2 regions of the Colwellia aquaemaris genome follow, and region 1 is predicted to be linked to the other one. Evidence: predicted binding sites of a transcription regulator. Region 1 holds the regulator's gene; the other holds the start of a gene.
The links. Region 1 encodes LexA, which represses DNA repair genes until DNA is damaged. Its sites were predicted from a motif close to TACTGTATNNNNATACAGTA; they were not measured.

Region 1 (3,481 bases):
TTTGGAAGTGTCGCTACCGAATAATATGGAAATAACCGAAGATAGCACTATATCGATTACTCCTACTATTGAAAGTTCACATAGTATTGATTCATATCAGTGGCAATGGACGTCTGATCAAGAATTGCACTTACTTACACCAAATAATAAAACTTTAAGCATCTCGGCACCTAGAGTCGAATCTGATATGAGTGGGCAATTGTCACTTACAGTCACGATGGGGCAGCTTAGCAAAACTGTCAGCGCTGAATTAAAAATTAAAAATGATATAACATTGAGTGAAATGAATTACACCATTTCACGACTTGTTGCAGTGAAAGGGCAAGCCATTAACTTTAATGTGATAACCGAAGATTATGAACAGATTAAAGAGTGGTATTGGGGTACCTCGGGTGTTCAAGGTGTTAAAGTTAGTGATTCGAAGCAGCACTTTGAAGTTATCGCTCCAGGAGTAAGTGGCCAGCAAACACTGAGCATCATTTACCGTGCTAAATTAGTCGACAATTCTGAAGTCCTTAAAACGGCTAATGTAACAATACTCTCTGAAGCTATCGCTAGAACATCTTTATCTTTAGATACTTCGGCAGAGATTGTTGTGCATGAGGGCGTTGAAACCCAAGTAAACTTAACCTTTACTGATGATCACGGTCTTGTAGATGCAATGTCTCTTGATACCACTAATACCAGCAATACTTTCGACGTAGCTGAGGTGATACGTACTGATGAAGGCATTCAGTTGAAGTTGCAAGTAGATAACTTTATCTTTGATTTTGAACATACTGATTACTTGTTCTTAAACGTTAACTATGGAGATTATCAATTACCATTTTTTATTAAAGTGAAAATGAAAGTTGATTAAAGTGTAATTACATTACAATAAATCATAACTTGCGTTTATTTACAGCCTGTATACAATGACAGTGATACTGTTTAAAAATACAGGCTGCCTAATCGTTGCTTAAGGAAAAAATATGCGCCCTTTAACACCCAGACAACAACAGATATTTGATCTGATCCGAGAAAAAATTTCTGAAACCGGCATGCCACCAACACGTGCGGAAATTGCTGAATTTTTTGGCTTTAAGTCGGCTAATGCCGCAGAAGAGCACTTAAAGGCACTTGCTAAAAAGGGCTATATAGAAATGTTGCCAGGCACTTCGCGCGGTATTCGTTTAGCAGAAGAGTTTGCTGAAGAAGAAGGTTTACCTTTGATTGGCCGAGTTGCTGCTGGTGAACCAATTCTTGCGCAAGAACATGTTGAAGAGCATTACAAAATTGATGGTAGTTTATTTCACCCAGCAGCCGATTATTTACTACGCGTAAATGGCGAAAGTATGAAAGACATTGGTATTTTGGATGGCGATTTGTTGGCGGTACATCAAACTACCGATGTAAAAAATGGTCAAGTGATTGTTGCACGGGTCGAAGAAGACGTAACAGTTAAACGCTTTAAACGCGAAGGTAACCTTGTTTATTTGCATGCTGAAAATGAAGATTTTTCACCAATAGAAGTTGATTTAACCTCGCAACATTTTAATGTTGAAGGTATTGCGGTTGGTGTTATTCGCGCTGCTGACTGGATGTAAATTCTATTTTTATTTCCTACTATCAAGGTTAACTTTTGTTTTATTATTGTGCAGGTTTCTAAAGGTGCTTACATTTTAAACCTGCACTTTCCCTTCTTTAAGTTTGTTTCCTTTCTTTAAGGTTTGTTTTTTAAGAATAATTATCATTCTTACTCCTGAAACGCTCATGTAGATTGTTTTTTATACGATTTTGGTGAGGAGCTTTTATTAAATTTTCGGTATGATGATCACATGCTGAATAAAAATTAAACATACCTCTGAAGCCTTTAAAAATGCACGAAAATCCCGATTTAGGGTTATTACTCTATTGTATTTATTAGGTTTTATTATTTATGCTTTTTAAATTTTAAATTGACCCAGATCAAGTTTTAAGTAATTCTAGTCTAGAAAACGTACAAATATAACAATAGGGCGCAATTGATGGTTGTTCAAAATTGCACCGCTTAAATAATAATAAATGTATGAGCAAAATCACTGGTTTATCACAATAAATTAAAGATTAACTGCTGTTTTTGCCTTAAAGGGTGAAGGAGATGTCGAGTGAAAAGACGTAACCTAGGTTTGCTGTTGCTAGGGGGCTTGTTATCTAGTTCAGTTTGGGCAGATATGCCGCTGAATTTGACCAAAGGTGTTACGGACGTTAGTAGAGACGTATATGATTTACATATGTTGGTGCTCTACATCTGTACGGCTATTGGTGTTGTGGTATTTGGTGCCATGTTTTGGTCTATGGTATTCCACCGTAAATCAAAAGGGGTTAAACCAGCAACCTTCCATGAAAGCACAAAAATTGAAATTCTCTGGACGGCAATACCTGTCGTTATTCTAATCGCCATGGCAGTGCCTGCAACGTACACGCTCATCGAAATGGAAAATAATGATGACGCCGATTTAACCGTGCAAATTACTGGTTCACAGTGGAAGTGGCATTATAAATATTTTGATCAAGATATTGAGTTTTATTCAGTACTTTCGACTCCTAGAGAGCAATACGAAAACCTTGACGGCAGCTCTGCTGAAAAAGGTGAAAATTACTTACTCGAAGTTGACCGACCTTTAGTTATCCCAACCAATAAAAAAGTTCGGTTTGTGATCACCTCAGATGATGTTATTCATGCATGGTGGGTGCCGGCATTTGCTGTTAAGCAAGATGCAAACCCTGGCTTTATTAATGAAGCATGGACCAAAGTTGACAATCCGGGCACGTATCGTGGCCAATGTGCGGAGCTATGTGGTAAAGACCACGGCTTTATGCCAATTGTTGTTGAAGTTAAATCTGAAGCAGATTATGCACTTTGGATTGAAGAGCAAAAACAATTGAAAGCGAACGCGGCAGCTGCTGAAGCTGCGTCTTTAAATGCCTCAGTTTCTATGGATGAATTAATGCAGTTAGGTGAAACAACCTACACTGCTTATTGTGCCGCTTGTCACCAAGTCAGCGGTCAAGGTTTACCACCTGCATTTCCAGCGCTTAAAGGCAGTGCTATAGCAACAACAGGGCCAGTAAGTGAACATATTGATATTGTTTATAACGGTAAAGCGGGCACTGGTATGCAAGGTTATGGCAAGCAATTGAGCTTAAAAGAAATTGCTGCTGTTGTAACTTATGAACGTAATGCCTGGGGTAACAATACCGGCGATGCTGTGCAAGCAGCTGATGTTAAAGCCGCCGTGGGTGGTGCAATTGAAAGTGCTACTGATACGGTAAAAGAGGCCGTTGCAGAAATAAAAGAAGAAGTTGCGAAGGTTATTCCAGAAGAAGATTTATCTAAAGTTTACAGCCAAGATGAATTGATGAGCATGGGTGAAAAAGTTTATATGAGCGCCTGTGTTGCTTGTCATCAAGCCAATGGTGAAGGTATGGCTCCAGTATTCCCAGGGCTAAAAGATAGTGC
Region 2 (3,481 bases), on a different contig from region 1:
TACTATGCTCAAAGCTGTGTTTAGGCTGATAGAATGATAACGGTGTATTATGTTTACCTGTAAGTTGCATTAAGTAATCTATACAGTTTTTATCTAATCGTTTTGCTAACTCTTCTACTGGTAACGACTGCAGCTGAGCTAAAGTTTTAATGCCTAAGCGCTTTAACGTTTGCTTACTTTTATCGGCAATAAATAGTTCTTCAATGTCTAATGTCGCCATTTTTTCTGCGATGACACTTTTATCTGCCGTCAGCATGTTTGTACCTGAACAAGCAAGTAATTGCGCTGACATAGGGCTATAACCATAAGCAAATGCAGTATTAAGATTGAAAGGCTGAAGCACAGATTTTACCGCTGCCATATAGGTTTCTATGTGTTGATAAAGCTTTAGCATATTGCCAACTTTTAGTGCTAAACCCTGTGGTGGGAATAAAGCAATATTGGCAGTAACACTGTATAACTGCTCTGTAATATTGAATAGATGAGCCTCTTGCTCTTCATGCTGATATGGCAAAACTTGCAGCGTGTCCGTTAAAGATGCTGCCATAGCTAAGCCCATGCCCAACTGTATACCTTCAGCCTTCGCCCTTTCATTTAATTGCACAATGCAATTTTTTTTACTATCAACAATTACAATGGCTTGTTTATCATCCCCTTTCCCTCGCACAGGCTTTAATTGGCTAGCCTGCAAACAATCAAGCTGTAAAGATGGAAAATTTATGTATAACCACAACATTAATATTTTTTAACCATGAAAACGGCGATCAGTAACCGCTATTAATGCGCTCTAAATCGCTGATTTAATCTACTTTTACTTGAATAGCTAGGCCTTTGCTTAGTTGAGAGCGGTACCACCACATTGCTGATTTCATCATCACTACATTTAATCCCAGCATCAGCTTCAGCTAGACTCGGCCATTGCTTATGCATGTTGAGCAAAAAAGGCTTACAAGGCCAGCCACCTAATTGTTTTTTTATATGAACGGTTAGGCCTGTCTTTTGTGGTTGAAGTGCTAAAGATAAAGACACAGGTAAAGCCAAATCAACATTGTATGGCGCCCGAAAAATAATTTGTACTGCATCACCTGTAACAGCAGCTTGCTTTAAGCGCTTAATTTGATGCACAGCAAGAAATTGTTGCCATAGCAACACGGCAAAACAACAACCGCTTTTTAAGCATTGCTCTGCCGCCCACAGCGACTCTTCTGGCTTTTGAGAAGTAATTATTAAGACATTTTCAAGCGGTATGGCAGCTTTTAGCAACATTAAAGCATTTACTTGTGCTGGCGGCGCAATAAAAACAACCTGTCGACTATGCTGCTTTTGTGCTAGTTCAGTTTGTAATATATTTAAGAGATAAGGTAAGAAAAGTCTTAATTCACCAATACCATTTAATGTTTGTACTTCAATAACACCTTGTTTAGGCAAGCCGCCATTTAATTGCGTATTTAGCTCTTGATAGCCACTATCAACTGTTTCAACAACATTTTTTACTTGATCAGCACGCCAAACTTTACCTTGGCGGTGTAATTGTTTAAGCACTTTATTCATATTTGCCACACAACTATACTGTATTTTCATACAGTATAGTTGTGTGGTTATAAATTAACAACCTACAGAGGCAAAAAAGCCCATTAATAAATCAAAAAATAAAGTAACATATTGATAATAAATTAAACTTTTTAATGATAAAAAAAAAGCAGGCTACCTGCCTGCTTTAAATACTGATGTGCGACTTAAATGATTAATTATCTTGCTCGACGTTGGGCGACCGCCTGATCCAACTCTGATAATAAAGTCTCTGTATCTTGCCAACCAATACAAGCATCAGTGATACTTTGTCCATAAGTAGCCGCAATACCATTAACTAAGTCTTGACGGCCTTCAACTAAATGACTTTCCACCATCACACCGAAAATATTACTATTACCATCGCGCATTTGCTGACACACATCACGACAAACAAGCATTTGATTTTCAAACTTCTTACTGCTGTTAGCGTGGCTAAAGTCAATCATGATGTTAGTATTTAAGCCTGATTTATCTAACTGCTCAGTAACCGTTTTAACACTATCCGCGTCAAAGTTTGTCGTTTTACCACCACGCAAAATAATATGACAATCTTCATTTCCTGTGGTTTCTACAATCGCTGAATGACCGTATTTTGTGACTGATAAAAAATGATGTGACGCACTGGCAGCTCCTATAGCGTCAATAGCAACTTTAATGGTGCCATCAGTACCATTTTTAAAACCTACAGGACAAGACAAACCAGAAGCAAGTTCACGGTGTACTTGGCTTTCTGTGGTACGAGCACCAATCGCTCCCCAGCACATAAAGTCAGCCATGTATTGTGGTGTGATCATATCTAAAAACTCACCTGCGGTTGGCAAGCCTAAATTGTTTAAATCAAGCAATAACTTACGTCCAATACGCAGACCGTCATTCAATTTAAAACTATTATCCATATAAGGGTCATTAATCAACCCTTTCCAACCAACTGTAGTTCTTGGCTTTTCAAAATAGACTCGCATAACAATTTCTAGCGTGTCTTGGTATTTCTCTCGCAATTTAACTAAACGCTCACCATATTCCAACGCTGCCTTTGGATCATGTATAGAACATGGACCAATGACAACGAGTAAACGATCGTCTTGATTATTAAAAATTTTACTAATGGCTTGTCTGCCAGCAAAAACCGACTTTGTTGCTTGTTCTGATGAAGGAAATCGCTCAAGTAACGCGATTGGAGGTAAAAGTTCTTTGATTTTGTTAATACGAACGTCGTCGGTTTGATAAACCATAATGTTTTCTCTTTATACTGCGAATAATTTCTATTTAATATTTACGTCTAGACACCTAGATGATTAGTCCCGCAGTTAATTTATCAGTGTTCTGACGCTAATAGCAACATAAAATACGAAAAAAGCGGTATAATAGAATTATTCGACATCAAAGAAAGATAAATAAATTTATTCTATAGTGCTTTGGTCGTATTTTTATTAGACATATTTACAAAGGTTACCATTTCACATGATCAACTCTGCTATACCACTGATTGACTTACACCGTCATTTAGATGGAAATATTCGCCCAAAGACTATTTGGTCTTTAGCACAAGAACATAAGATCGCTTTACCTGAAACAAACTTTGAAGCTTTTGTTCCTCACGTTCAAATTCAAGAAAGTGAAAGTGATCTACTCGCTTTTCTTAGCAAACTCGACTGGGGTGTCGCTGTACTTAAAACCTTAGATGACTGTAAACGCATTGCTTTTGAGAATGTTGAAGATGCATTCAACGCAGGTATAAACTACGCAGAATTACGCTTTTCGCCATATTACATGGCAATGAAAAACAATCTAGTGGTAGAAGATGTCGTTGCCGCCGTTATCGATGGTGTAAAGGCAGCCTGCAAAATCTATGACGTTAAAATTAATCTTATTGGTATTTTAAGCCGTACTTTCGGCGTGGAAAAATGCC

Region 2: imuA (translesion DNA synthesis-associated protein ImuA) is a predicted target of LexA. The motif match lies at 1,568-1,587, and genes of this name have one in related genera.

Annotation. Positions count from the first base shown of each region.
Region 1 is NZ_BAAJLV010000009.1:97,809-101,289, reverse strand. Features, by position in the region: gene AC27HL_RS18115 (Ig-like domain-containing protein) at 1-859, shown strand, start outside; gene lexA (transcriptional repressor LexA) at 972-1,586, shown strand; gene coxB (cytochrome c oxidase subunit II) at 2,127-3,481, shown strand, end outside.
Region 2 is NZ_BAAJLV010000010.1:20,307-23,787, reverse strand. Features, by position in the region: gene AC27HL_RS18225 (Y-family DNA polymerase) at 1-736, opposite strand, end outside; gene imuA (translesion DNA synthesis-associated protein ImuA) at 778-1,551, opposite strand; gene aroG (3-deoxy-7-phosphoheptulonate synthase AroG) at 1,749-2,804, opposite strand; gene add (adenosine deaminase) at 3,034-3,481, shown strand, end outside.